DNA from 4 places in the Porticoccus hydrocarbonoclasticus MCTG13d genome. Region 4 is predicted to be linked to each of the others. Evidence: predicted binding sites of a transcription regulator. Region 4 holds the regulator's gene; each other region holds the start of a gene.
What was found. The regulator sigma-54, encoded in region 4, starts transcription at its own class of promoters, with help from an activator protein. The targets are predictions, from matches to a motif close to TGGCACANNNNTTGCNNT.

Region 1 (3,115 bases), 590 kb from region 4:
TCAGGTTCAGGACAGAATCTATGGTAGTCAGCTTATGACGGAAGAGGAGCGTAACGAGTATCGTAAGAAAATGGGTTCTGTTAAAACTGAGCAAGAACGAAACCAGATCCGCCATGAGCACCATGAACGCATGAAAAAGCGTGCTAAGCAGCAGGGCAAAACTTTGCCTGATGAGATGCCAGCAACAGGAGGGCACAGGGGAACTGGCGTGGGACAGGGTAGCGGCAAGGGTTTTGGTGGTAACAAAGACCGCTGATCCAGCTTTAGAGTGCGCTGCTAGTAAGCAACAGAGAAGGTTGCTTACTAGTGGAATGGATAGGAGCCGTGATCGAAAGCCAAGTCTATGAGGCTAGATATCGAGAGATGTTTTGGTTACCCCGCTCCCAGTATTTAATCCAACTGTTTCCGAGTAGTGTTCGTTACTTTCGAATTAGTTGTTACAGGTCGGATGGCGGAAAGTAACGGGATCTTAAGCCCTGCTGATAATCTGATGACTTGATTAAGTGGCTCACAGTTATTGAAAGAACCCTCCATTTGTATTTATTACTACCCAAAAGTATGAATGATTCACAAGAAACCGAAAAATTAGTTGCGGGAGTTTTGCGGGAAATAGTCCCGCACTGTTGTGCTTTGTTGTGAGCGCCCGCATTAACAGTCAATAAAAACAATAAGTTATTGATATATATGCGAATTCATAATGCTGGGGTCGGTGGTTCAAGTCCACCCGTAGCTACCATTCCTTATACCCTACCTTTAACACTGATCCCGGCACGCCCCACATAACGGTCAAGGGCATTTTGACTCTGCAACGATCTCCCTAACCAGCACAACTCCCTATTTAACCGCGTTTAGCAATGCACCGATTTCAACTCACACTGTGACTTTGGGTGCCAGCCTATAAGCTGCAACCCCTATCGCTGCATCCAGGGGAGCTTCACTTGGCTGACTCGCATCGATTACAAAACAGGCGGATATAAAAAAACCCGCAATTAGCGGGTTTTTTTATTGACGCGAAGAGCCGCTGGTATCAGCTTGCCCGACGACGGCGACGCAGGGCCATCGCAAGGAGGCCGACTGCAAGCAGGGCCAGCGGAGCCGGCTCAGGAATCTCGTTGCTCTCGAACTGATAGGAGGCAAAATGGTTATTGACGTCCGTGGCATCAACCCCAGTCAACTGGAACAAAGAGCCACCACTGGCATCAAGAAAATTAAAGTTGTAAATATCACGATTCGAGCAGCAATCTGTCCGTCCGAAAATTGCCATACTGCTCAGATCCACTGCTTCAAGAAATGTAATCGTCAGAGTGTCACCTGTTTTTGGATTGCCTTCATGGAAGACACTGCCGTTGGAAAATACACCATCAGTATTTCCATCAATGGCTTTGTCCGGCGTGGAGGATGCGTTCCAGCTATCGGGCGCTGACGCAGTTGCTGTCAGCGCAACATTCACATTACTCATGTCAAAAGCCTGAAACTCAGCCACCTGCAACCATTCATTAATACTGTTGGAAATCTCAACGCTTTTCACGCCCACCAAACCAGCATTGGCACCTGCCATAAAAGAAACAGCTACGGCACAAACGGCAACCTGACTAGCAAAACGACGCAAACGCGATGTGATCTTGGAGTTGAACATACTTCTGGCCTTCTTCAATAATTTTAATGAATTACACTGATATACATAATATGTAAGCAAAATGCAGGCCAATCAAGTAATATTCTTTTATATCAAATAGATATATATCGCTTTCAGAAATAAAGCGCCGTCATTTAGCTTCTGTAAAGAAACCTGACGCAGGCTCGTTGTCACAATCTTTAACCATGCTGTTATAGAGTGCTAGCTACTCACTTTGATTATACGCCAGACCACACATCTGGCTGCGCCACCACTTACCCCTTAATCCATTCAACGACCTTCGGACCACTAAACGGGTAAAAAACTGTTCCGGACTAAAGTAGCGGGTAAAGCAACACAAACCCGGCACGCCGGCTTGCTTTTCTCGGTCGCATTTTCTTTGGGTCATTGCAGTAGACGATACTGTTCCCGTGAATCGCTTAGATCGTTAGAATGATGAAAACAATTACAGGGATGACCGTGCATATTTCCTTCAGCAACATCAGGCGGTGGGTAGCGACCCTGTCACTACTGATGCTCACCGGCTTTAGCTGGGCCGGGCCGCATAATTCAGCTGTGACCAATGCCAATCAGCAAAGCGAAGCACTCAAGCTGGCTCAGGCCGTCTATGACAACCCTACCGGCCAGGATGCCAGTTCACAGGTAGTCATGGTGTTGGAAGGTAGCGGTTCGACCAGACAGCGCATGCTGTTCAGCTATGCGCTCGACAAAGGCAACGCCGAGCGGTGGACACTACTCCGCTTTGTGAAACCGAACGATGTGGCAGGGACCGGCCTGCTGACCAAGGATTATCCCGGCGACGAGAGTGACCAATGGCTGTATCTGCCTGCTCTGGAGCGGGTTCGTCGCATCGCCTCATCGAGAAAAGGCGGCCGGTTCGTTGGTTCCGATTTCTACTATGAAGATTTATCCGACCGGGAAGTTTCCATGGATCACCACCGGATTATCGGCAAGGACAAGGTCGGCGGTGCCGGCTGCACTCTACTGGAAAGTATTCCGGTCGATAAATCCAACTCGGTTTACAGCAAACGCATTCTCTGTATTCATCCGGGAATTCTCGTTCCCCTGCGCATTGACTACTACGAGAACAACCGCGAAGAACCTACCAAAAGACTTCAGGCGAGAAAAATCAAACGCGTACAGGGCTACTGGACCATTTTTGATAGTACGATGTACGACCTGCAATCTGGTCGAAGCACCAAGTTAATCACTATTGATATCAAATACGATCAGGGTATTCCCGAGACACTCTTCAGCCAGAGAGGACTGTCTGATGACAGCCGGGAAATACCATTCCGTCCGCAGAGCGAAGACAGCCAGGAAGAATGACATGAAAATAACTGACCGCGGATTAGCGACGCTTTTTGCCACCCTGCTGCTGAGTCCTCTTGCATCTCCAGTCAGCGCTGAGGATTTTAATCTGCTGATTATTGAAGAGGAACCGGAGGAGCTGTTGATCCTTGACGATCAAACGGATTT
Region 2 (3,115 bases), 1.4 Mb from region 4:
AGCAGTCTGCTGGTCTCGGGCGACAGCAACATCTTCGGCGATGTGATCTTTGGTGCGGGCGACGACCTGCTAACCGTGGAGGGGTTGACCTCGGGCCTGCTGATTAACGGCATCTTCGACGGCGGCGCAGGCAACAACAGCGTTTTTTTGAACGACTACCTGCTGTCCGACCTTCTCTCATTCGAGATTACTGACGATCTGATCAATCTCTCCCTCGCTATCCTGAATAACCAGGTGCTCTCAGGGCAGTTCATAAATTTTGCTACATGGACCTTTTCCTCTGATGGCCCTTTTTCCACTGAAGATCTTGCAAGCCGGTTTGCGACCCCAGTGCCAACACCCGCGATACTGCCCCTTTTCCTCCTTGGGCTCGCCGGGATCTGGGCCAGTCGAGCTCGTCTTTTGAAGTAGCCGTTGAGGCAGGGGCTTCTACTCTCGAGCAAGAAACCCGGGTCCTGGTTGAACTTAAAAATATGGTTTTCGCAACCTGTTGAGTACGGTTTAACAAAGGGCCCGGCATCCATTTTGATTGGCGTAGAACCCATGCCATCGTATTGTTTTATCGGCGCGCTGCACCGATAAATCACTCACTGCGACCCACCTTGCCAGCTCCACAATATAGAAGTGCATTTAAATGTACGCAGGTAATTCCCACGTCAAGAATTCACTCAGGTAAAGATATCCGCCCGCTTTCTGTGTTTCTGGTGGGTGTCTCCATATTTGTAAAGCAGATCCATTAAACCCGCCGTTTTATGGTGTTAACACGAGAGGGCGTGGAGTTCCTGTGCTGGTGGACGTCCGGGAATATGAGAGGATGCAATAGCGGCTCGAGCTGTTGGAGGGGCTTTATAAAGCCGAAGAGCGGGTTGCCAATGGGGAATGTATTTCTAATAAAGGTACAAAATCACGAGTTTTGAGTAGGCTGCTGGCCGACTTCCCTGAAAGTGGACGCATTGTTCCTGAGGTGGACGCGTCGCATTAGAAATTAGCATAAAAAAGCCCCGCGATGCGGGGCGGACTTCAATATGAAGCAAGCTGTACTGCCAAGAAGATACCTCTGGGCAGTAATCCGAGTGGTTTTCAGCGTGCGGCGAGTTTGGCTCTCAGGCTCAGGGCCGCGAGGCCAATGCCCAACAGCAGCAAGGTGCCGGGTGCGGGCACAGTGCCACCGGGAGTTTGCTCAATCAGGAAAGCATAGTTGATGTATCCGTCACCCTGGCCGTTGTCTCTGACCCAGGCGCTGGTGTCGCCCCGAATGTCGTAAATACCGTTGTTGTTGGAATCAACCCGGTAGCTTTCGCCGAAGAGGTCGACCCCGATATAGATCTGGTCAAGCCAGACCATGTTGTTGATGGCCAGGGGGTCGGCACTCACGGTTGAAATCGCGTAATTGCTATAGCTGCCACCAAACAGCAGGGCGGCAACTTCCTGGCCAGTGTAGGTTGGCGTTGTGAATTCACTCCAGCTCGGGCCGTCGGCATTGTAGGTATCCCAGCTGCCGACATAAATGGGTGCTGCGTACAGGGAGCCGCTGAATACCAGTGCACATATGGCTACGCACTTTCCCAGGAATTTCTTTGTAATCATGTTGTTCTCCAAATTTTACTGCCAGTTAGGTGGCTTTCGCTGCAGTGTCTCAACACTGCCAGACGTTGCTCAAGTCTTGTGGTTTATGTTAAGCATAAAGTGTGCCATATTTATTATTTCATTTAATTACAATGAGTTAGTAAATGCTTGGGGTGTTGGGTAGTGGCTGGCTGTAAATTATGTTGACAGTACAACCGGTAAAGTCCGTGGTGCCAATTTTTAGAAGATGAAAGAATTGCTAACAACTGAGAATTAATTAAAGGGAGCGCTGAGCATTCAAATGGAAAGGGTCACAATAATTATTGATTAACTACTTTTCGCTATCTGCTTTCATCACTTAACATAATTCAGGTTTATGACTCTTTTGGCTGCTTGCTTTGGCTGCTTGTGCTGATCAAGCAGTCTGACTGTAAAGTGGCAAACGCTCATAAGGTTGGTCATCTACAGGTTATTTCCTGCCTGTAACGCAACTGTGATATTTAGGGGGCATATGCTCAAGTTTCTGCGAATTTTTAGTTGGTTGCTGTTCACATTTGGTGTCGTTGGATTTCTGGCTGTTGCCCTGGGGTTTAAACCGGACATTGGCTCGGTAGCTTCGGCGCTCGGAATTCTTGGAATTCAGGTGATATTTTCGGCGATGATTCTGTACGGATTCAGGCTGCACCGGCAAGGCAGAATTGGCCGTAATAACCTTGTTTACGGTAGCTGGTTTATTATTGTCGCCCTTGTGATTATCGGTCAGGTCTGGATTAATATCAGTGACGTCAACTTTTAATAAAACGCAGCCCTGAAGTTAATGGGGTACGGTTTGACGAGGTGGTGGGGATACCTTATATAAACCTTCACGGAGCAGCCCCCCCACACAAAAACCATCGACGATTGGGGGTTCGAAGTAGAAATTCCCGGTCAAGGATTCAAAATGTGGCTTCCCCATCAATAGTGGGCCGGGATAGATTCCCTTTTTATTTGTAATATCTCAGCGCTTCATTGAAAAGTGGCGATACACGAGATTTCAGCTTTATAAAATCTGATTTTTTACCGCTTATGATTAACATTTTTGGTGCCCTGACCCGTACCGAAACGCATCCAAAAAAGTCTGAAATCTACCATGCACAATGGTGCCAAACACCCCAAGGCGGCATGGAACTCAGGGCAGTAAATCCCCAGGTCAAAAGATGGGCTAATGCCGGGCAGGGTGCCGATGTTGTTAATGTGTTCAGGATTGGCATGAGTTTGTGGCAGGGTAAAGATAAATATTGCCGATGACTTTCAACGCTGTTTTAAACGGGGAGTTTTTATTCATATTTGAGTTCCAGCCTTCGGCTTCGTTGTAGAAATGGTAAAAGGGTCATGCCTTTGAGGTCGTCAGGTTCCTTTACATTGCCGGGATTCAAGTATCAAAGAATTTTAGTTAACTGTTTGATTTTTATTTATATTTACATTTTGGCCTGGATTTTGCTGATGTATTAAACTTGAATGTAGTAAAGTGGCGGTTGATTCATCGTTACATAATTAATATATCGAAAAA
Region 3 (3,115 bases), 580 kb from region 4:
GGAGCAAAGCCAGTCAGACCTGTCGGCAATTTTGGATATGTGTCAACCAGTTGGAAAAGAAGGCGATCATGGCAACCGATAAAATAAACAAGGTGGCGACCCTGGCCGAATCCCGGGAACGCAACTCGGCAGGCGTTTTCAAACAGAGCCGACAGAGCCATGAACAGCAGCGACAGCAATTCGACCAGCTTATCCAGTTCAAGCAGGAGTACGAAACCAGGCTGGGGCAGGTGGGTGAGCAGGGCATTCCCGCCAGGCAACTGCAGGATTATCGATTGTTTCTGAATAAGCTCAATCAGGCCATTGAGCAACAGCGTGCGGCGGTCAGTGATTCAGCTCAACAGCTGGAAGGGGATCGCGAGCAATGGATGACGGAGGCCCGCCACAAGACAGCGATAAACAAGTTGGTGGATCAGCGGCACAGCAAAGCCCTGCGCAATCAGGAGCGAGCTGAGCAGCGTGATGCCGATGAGAAAAGCCTCGCCAGGAAATCTCTGGAGTATCCCCCAAGGTAGACTGGCACTTATCTTGCTTTATATGAGGTCAACGCGCTAAAAGGATCATCCAAAGTGACACTGGCCATTCAAATACAGCAGGGTTCAGGTAATAAGGTTACGTCGGAATCGCCTCTCTCCGTCAGTTCCGAATCAGACTCAAAAGGCAGTGATTCCGCCTCTTTCGGGCAGATCATGGGGGAGCAAAATGCTGTCACTGCCGGTGAGGAGGAGGCCCCAGAGCAATCCCTGTTGGCTCAAAATCCGGCGGGGATGGCGGCTGAGGCTGGCAATATCGGGTTCCCGGGTGGCAAGGACTTGCCGCTCGAAGAGGGGGTGGCGACTGCCGCCATGCTCGTTGCGGCTGAACAATGGCCCCAGACCGGGGCGAGTAAAGTGATGGGTGAACTGCCTGTTAATAACAGCCTGGTCCGATATACCACCCCCGTCACGACCAATACAGATTCCGCCTGGTCCGATGCGGTTGCTCGCGTTGGCGCCAGTCTTGAGGACAGTCCTGAGAGCTCCATGCCGATAAAACAAACACCTGATAGCAGCGCATTGTTCTCAGCGGCCATTCAGCTGGGTAAGACAGTAGCCTCGCAAACAATTGAAAATAGTACTGCTGCATTGCAGGTGTCCCCTGGTGGGCTACAGGCGACTGCCACTGACGGAAATGGCACCGCTCTTCTCAAGGTTCCGGTATCTATAGCCGCTCCGGTGGGTACTTCATCCTGGAGTCAGGATATGGCTGGCCGTTTGTCCACGATGATCAACGGTAATGTACAGAATGCCACGCTCCAGCTGAATCCACCCGAGTTGGGAAAACTGAATATCAAAATCTCTGTAGACGGTGATAATGCCAGCGTATTTTTTTCTGTTGATAACAGTGCAGCCAAAGATGCGATTGAATCTGCGATGCCCCGCCTTCGGCATTTGATGGAGCAGGGCGGTATGTTATTGACCCAGACTCAGGTGTCCCAGCATGCCGGGAGTCAATCACAATCCAACGCCCAGTCCCAGACGCAACAACAGGGCGCAGGCGATAACAACGGCAATGGTTCGGGGGGTGTGAATCTTGATGGTGACGCGGTCGACGAGTCACTGTCCTCCCGGATGATTCTGGACGCCTCTGTGCTGGAAGGCCGGGTGGATTACTACATCTGACAGTCGTCTTTGCTTCTCTTTCCTGCTGTTGTTCCCTGTCGATTTTTTGATGGGTGTATAACCCCTCTGCCCTCAGACACCCACCATGCCGTTTGTGTGAATTCGTCAAAAAAATGACATTGCGCATCTTATAATTTTTAACTCATTGATAAGAAAAGAAAAAACATATTGGCCTGTTTTTTGCTTTGACTCTATTCGCGTGGATGTCAGTTTTGTAAAAGCCCCTGTCCCGAGGCTGGGGCTGGTTGAGTTGGAACGTGATTATGGCAACAAAAAATGATGGGTTGAATCTGGGTAAGGACAAACAGCCGGGGTCACCGGCTGGAAAAAAGGGAAAAGGTGGCATGAAGAAAATAGTCATTATTGTATTGGTCGTTGTGATGTTCCTGGCGGTCGGCGGCGGTGCAGCATTTTTTATGATGGGTGATAGCGATAACCCCGGCTCTGGCGAGCAAGTCGACGAGGTTGTGGAACAACAGGCGGTTGAAGAACGCGAGCCGATTTATTTGCCTTTGGATCCCGCCTTTGTGGTCAATTTCGAGCACAAGGGCACGATTCGTTACCTCCAGTTAAGTCTGCAGGTGATGGCTTATGATCAAAAGGTGGTGGACAAGATCCAGGCCAACATGCCGGCAGTGCGCAATAGTCTGATCCTGCTATTCAGTGGGCAGGACTATGATGCGCTCAACACTCTTGAAGGTAAGGAACAGTTACGCAAAACAGTGCGCCAGTCCATCCAGGATGTGATTCGCCTAAAGGGCGAACAAAAAGTGGATGATGTGTTTTTTACCGGATTTGTCATGCAGTAACGCCAATAGTGAATTCTGATGGTCGATAAAGAGGTTTTATCCGAAGGGGAGCTTGAAGCGCTGATGGGCAGTGTTTCTGACGAAGCCGCGGCCGGGAAAAATGCGGCTGCTACCCGACATTGTGCCTCATTTGATTTCAGCACAAGGGAACAAACCCTGCTGGTGCAGATGCCGGTGTTGAAAACTCTCACCGAGAAACAGGCCATGTCTTTCGCACAGGGGCTGCAAAGTCTTTTCAAGGCGCCGGTTGAGGTTCAGGTGGCGGATATTCGCCCGATGAAACAGGAAGAAGCGCTATTGAGCATGCCGGAGCTGGCAGGGATCTCTCAACTAAAAACAGCGCCGCTGAATGGGACATCTATGGTGGTTGTGTCCGGTGATGCGCTGTCATTTTTTGTCAATCAGTATTTTGGCGGATGGACAGGTGGTGGCGGGCACAAATCAAACCGTACCAATCTGACGCCCACCGAGCGCCGGATCAACGATCTGGTCGTTGGCCGCTTTCTCAGCGCCCTGACCGAGGGCTGGCAGGAAAAAATTTCCCTGTCTGGTGAGGTTTGTGGGTTTGAGACCAACCCGGACTTTATTCAACCTCTCGCAGCTGGCGAGTTGTTGTTGAAATTTCCCTTTGTGATAAAGCTGTTT
Region 4 (3,115 bases):
CGAAAAGGGCTTGGCTATCTCCCGCAAGAGGCCTCCATTTTTCGCAAGATGACCGTGGAGAATAATATTCTGGCGATCCTGGAAACCAGAAAAGATCTCGACAAACAACAGCGAGCGAAAAAGCTGGAACAGCTGCTCCAGGAGTTCCATATCAGCCATATCCGCAACACCCTTGGCATGAGTCTCTCGGGAGGAGAGCGTCGCAGAGTGGAAATTGCTCGCGCACTGGCCATTGAGCCAGCCTTTATTCTTCTGGACGAACCCTTTGCCGGGGTCGACCCGATTTCAGTCAACGATATCAAACAGATCATCCGTCATTTACGCGATATAGGTATTGGTGTCCTGATCACAGACCACAACGTACGCGAGACACTCGATATCTGCGAACATGCTTATATCGTTGGTGAAGGACAGGTTATTGCCGAGGGACAGGCCACCGATATTGTCGCCAACCAGCAGGTACGGGATATCTATCTCGGCGAAGACTTTATGCTTTGATGGGACGTACCACCGCGCAGCGATTGTGCAAAGCGGCACACATTTTGCTTGTCTCTCCCCCCGGAGGCAGACTACACTTTCCGTGTGAACATTTTCGTAACAACTCTCTATACGCAGTCATAACATGAAAGCCAGCTTGCAACTGAAAATCGGCCAGCAGCTGACGATGACCCCTCAGCTACAGCAGGCCATCCGCCTGTTGCAATTATCCTCTCTCGACTTGCACCAGGAAATCCAGCAGAACCTCTACGATAACCCACTGCTTGAGCTTGCCGAAGAATCCGAGAACCTGGCCGCAGAAACGGCCACCGGGAAAAATGAAGATATCGACAGTGCAACCCGTGATCTCAACAGCAGTGAATGGGACAGTAAAATACCCACTGACCTGCCAGTCGACGCTAATTGGGACGATATTTACCAACCCAGTACCACCATTAGAAACACCGGTGCGGACACACGGGACTTTGACAGCGTTCACAACGTCACAGAGTCGCTTCAGGACCACCTGATCTGGCAACTTAATCTGACGCCGATGTCTCCCAAGGATTACCTGATCGGTGAAATAATCATCGATTCAATTGATAGCCGGGGCATGCTGACGGCACCGGTTGAAGAAATCTGGGCCGCGCTGGACGACGAAATTGAGCTGGATGAAGTGCTCGCTGTAGTGCACCGCATTCAGCAGTTTGACCCACCTGGTGTTGCAGCCACCAGCCTCGCCGAATGTCTTCTGATCCAGCTGAACCAGTTCTCTCCGGATACACCGCTGATTAACGAGGCCATCCAGCTCGTCACCGACCACCTGGAACTGGTTGGACAGCGCAATTTTCGACAAATGGAAAAAATCACCGGTCTGTCCCACGAGATACTCGAGGGTGCCATCCTGCTAATCCAGACGTTGTCTCCCAACCCCGGTGACGCCATTCGAAACGATGATATCGAGTACGTGGTACCCGATGTTCGGGTCACCAAAGTCGATAATCACTGGAAAGTTTCCCTCAATGAGGACATCACCCCTCGCCTGAGTATCAATCAACAGTACGCCCAGTTGATTCGCAGAGCCGATTCCAGTCAGGACAACACCTTCCTCAAGAATCACCTCCAGGAGGCCAAATGGTTTCTGCGCAGCATGGAAAGCCGCAATGACACCCTGATGCGCGTCACCAGCTGCATCATTGAATTACAACAGGGCTTTCTGGAACAGGGACCCGTGGCGATGAAGCCCATGGTGCTGGCAGATATTGCCGAACGACTGGAACTGCACGAATCCACTATTTCGAGGGTGACCACCCAAAAGTACATCGACACACCGCAGGGTGTTTTTGAACTCAAGTATTTCTTCTCCAGCCACGTCTCGACCGACGCTGGCGGGGAGTGTTCATCAACTGCCATTCGCGCTATGCTGAAAAAAATGGTAAGCGCTGAAAATCCGGGCAAGCCCCTCAGTGACAACAAACTGACAGCACTGCTTCAGGAGATGGGTATTCAGGTTGCCCGACGCACTGTTGCCAAATACCGCGAGGGGATGGGTATCCCCTCTTCCAGCGAAAGAAAACGCTACAACCCCAACACCTAACACCCATTAAGGAGAACCGCATGCAATTGAACATCAGCGGACATCATCTCGATATCACTGATCCGATCAAAGACTATGTCACTACCAAATTATCCAAACTGGAGCGTCACCACGACGGCATCACCAGCACGAATGTGATTCTCTCAGTTGACAAATTGATCCAGAAAGCTGAAGCAACAGTCCATGTCAGCGGCGGTGAATTCTTTGCCGATTCCGAGCATGAAGATCTTTATGCCGCTATCGACATGCTGACCGACAAGCTGGACCGACAGTTGATCAAGCACAAGGAAAAGAACCGCGGTAGATAACACTCATGAAACTGATTGATGTACTCACCCCTGAAAACACCGTTGCCAGCGCCGAGGGCGGTAGCAAAAAAAGGGTACTGGAAAACCTTTCCGTCTTCCTGACAGAACGCATGGAAGGGGTTAACGCAGACGACCTTTACCAGAGCCTGCTGGCAAGAGAGCGATTGGGCAGCACCGGGATAGGAGAAGGTGTTGCCATCCCCCACTGTCGTTTGGCAGGCTGTGAAAAAATTACCGGGGCACTTGTCAAACTGGCTGATGCCGTCGATTTCGATGCCATTGATGGAGAGCCGGTAGATCTGATCTTTGCACTAATCGTACCCGAGGAGCAAAACGACGAACACCTGCAGGTCCTCTCTTCCATTGCCGAATTACTTCAGGACGAAACGGTTCGCAATGCATTGCGGCAGGCCAGCAGTGATCAAGATCTCTTCCGGATAGCAACCGGCAATGATGGTGACTGAGGTGAAAGACTAATGCGACTGGTGGTGGTAAGTGGGCGTTCCGGATCTGGCAAGAGTACCGCACTGAACGTTCTCGAAGATGTCGGTTTTACCTGTATTGACAATCTTCCCGCCAGTTTGCTTCCCGGTCTTTTTCAGAAAGCCATCAACGCCAAGAGCCAACACTGGCTGGAAAAAATTGCGGTGGGAATCGATGTCCGCAACCTGGGCGAAGACCTTGACCAACTACCAAAAATTCTTGCGGAGCTGAAATATTCGGGCATCAATTA

Region 1: U740_RS01465 (PEP-CTERM sorting domain-containing protein) is a predicted target of sigma-54. The motif match lies at 1,690-1,707, and genes of this name have one in related genera.
Region 2: U740_RS11925 (PEP-CTERM sorting domain-containing protein) is a predicted target of sigma-54. The motif match lies at 1,677-1,694, and genes of this name have one in related genera.
Region 3: U740_RS07000 (flagellar basal body-associated FliL family protein) is a predicted target of sigma-54. The motif match lies at 1,831-1,848, and genes of this name have one in related genera.

What each region holds. Positions count from the first base shown of each region.
Region 1 is NZ_JQMM01000001.1:293,012-296,126, forward strand. It holds gene U740_RS01460 (hypothetical protein) at 1-256, shown strand, start outside; gene U740_RS01465 (PEP-CTERM sorting domain-containing protein) at 1,028-1,636, opposite strand; gene U740_RS01470 (outer membrane lipoprotein-sorting protein) at 2,069-2,965, shown strand; gene U740_RS01475 (hypothetical protein) at 2,967-3,115, shown strand, end outside.
Region 2 is NZ_JQMM01000001.1:2,287,919-2,291,033, reverse strand. It holds gene U740_RS10915 (hypothetical protein) at 1-411, shown strand, start outside; gene U740_RS11925 (PEP-CTERM sorting domain-containing protein) at 1,081-1,587, opposite strand; gene U740_RS10905 (hypothetical protein) at 2,078-2,362, shown strand; gene U740_RS10900 (hypothetical protein) at 2,575-2,853, shown strand.
Region 3 is NZ_JQMM01000001.1:1,467,585-1,470,699, forward strand. It holds gene fliI (flagellar protein export ATPase FliI) at 1-82, shown strand, start outside; gene fliJ (flagellar export protein FliJ) at 69-515, shown strand; gene U740_RS06995 (flagellar hook-length control protein FliK) at 570-1,661, shown strand; gene U740_RS07000 (flagellar basal body-associated FliL family protein) at 1,925-2,470, shown strand; gene U740_RS07005 (flagellar motor switch protein FliM) at 2,489-3,115, shown strand, end outside.
Region 4 is NZ_JQMM01000001.1:884,829-887,943, reverse strand. It holds gene lptB (LPS export ABC transporter ATP-binding protein) at 1-498, shown strand, start outside; gene U740_RS04260 (RNA polymerase factor sigma-54) at 623-2,074, shown strand; gene hpf (ribosome hibernation-promoting factor, HPF/YfiA family) at 2,095-2,382, shown strand; gene ptsN (PTS IIA-like nitrogen regulatory protein PtsN) at 2,388-2,846, shown strand; gene rapZ (RNase adapter RapZ) at 2,859-3,115, shown strand, end outside.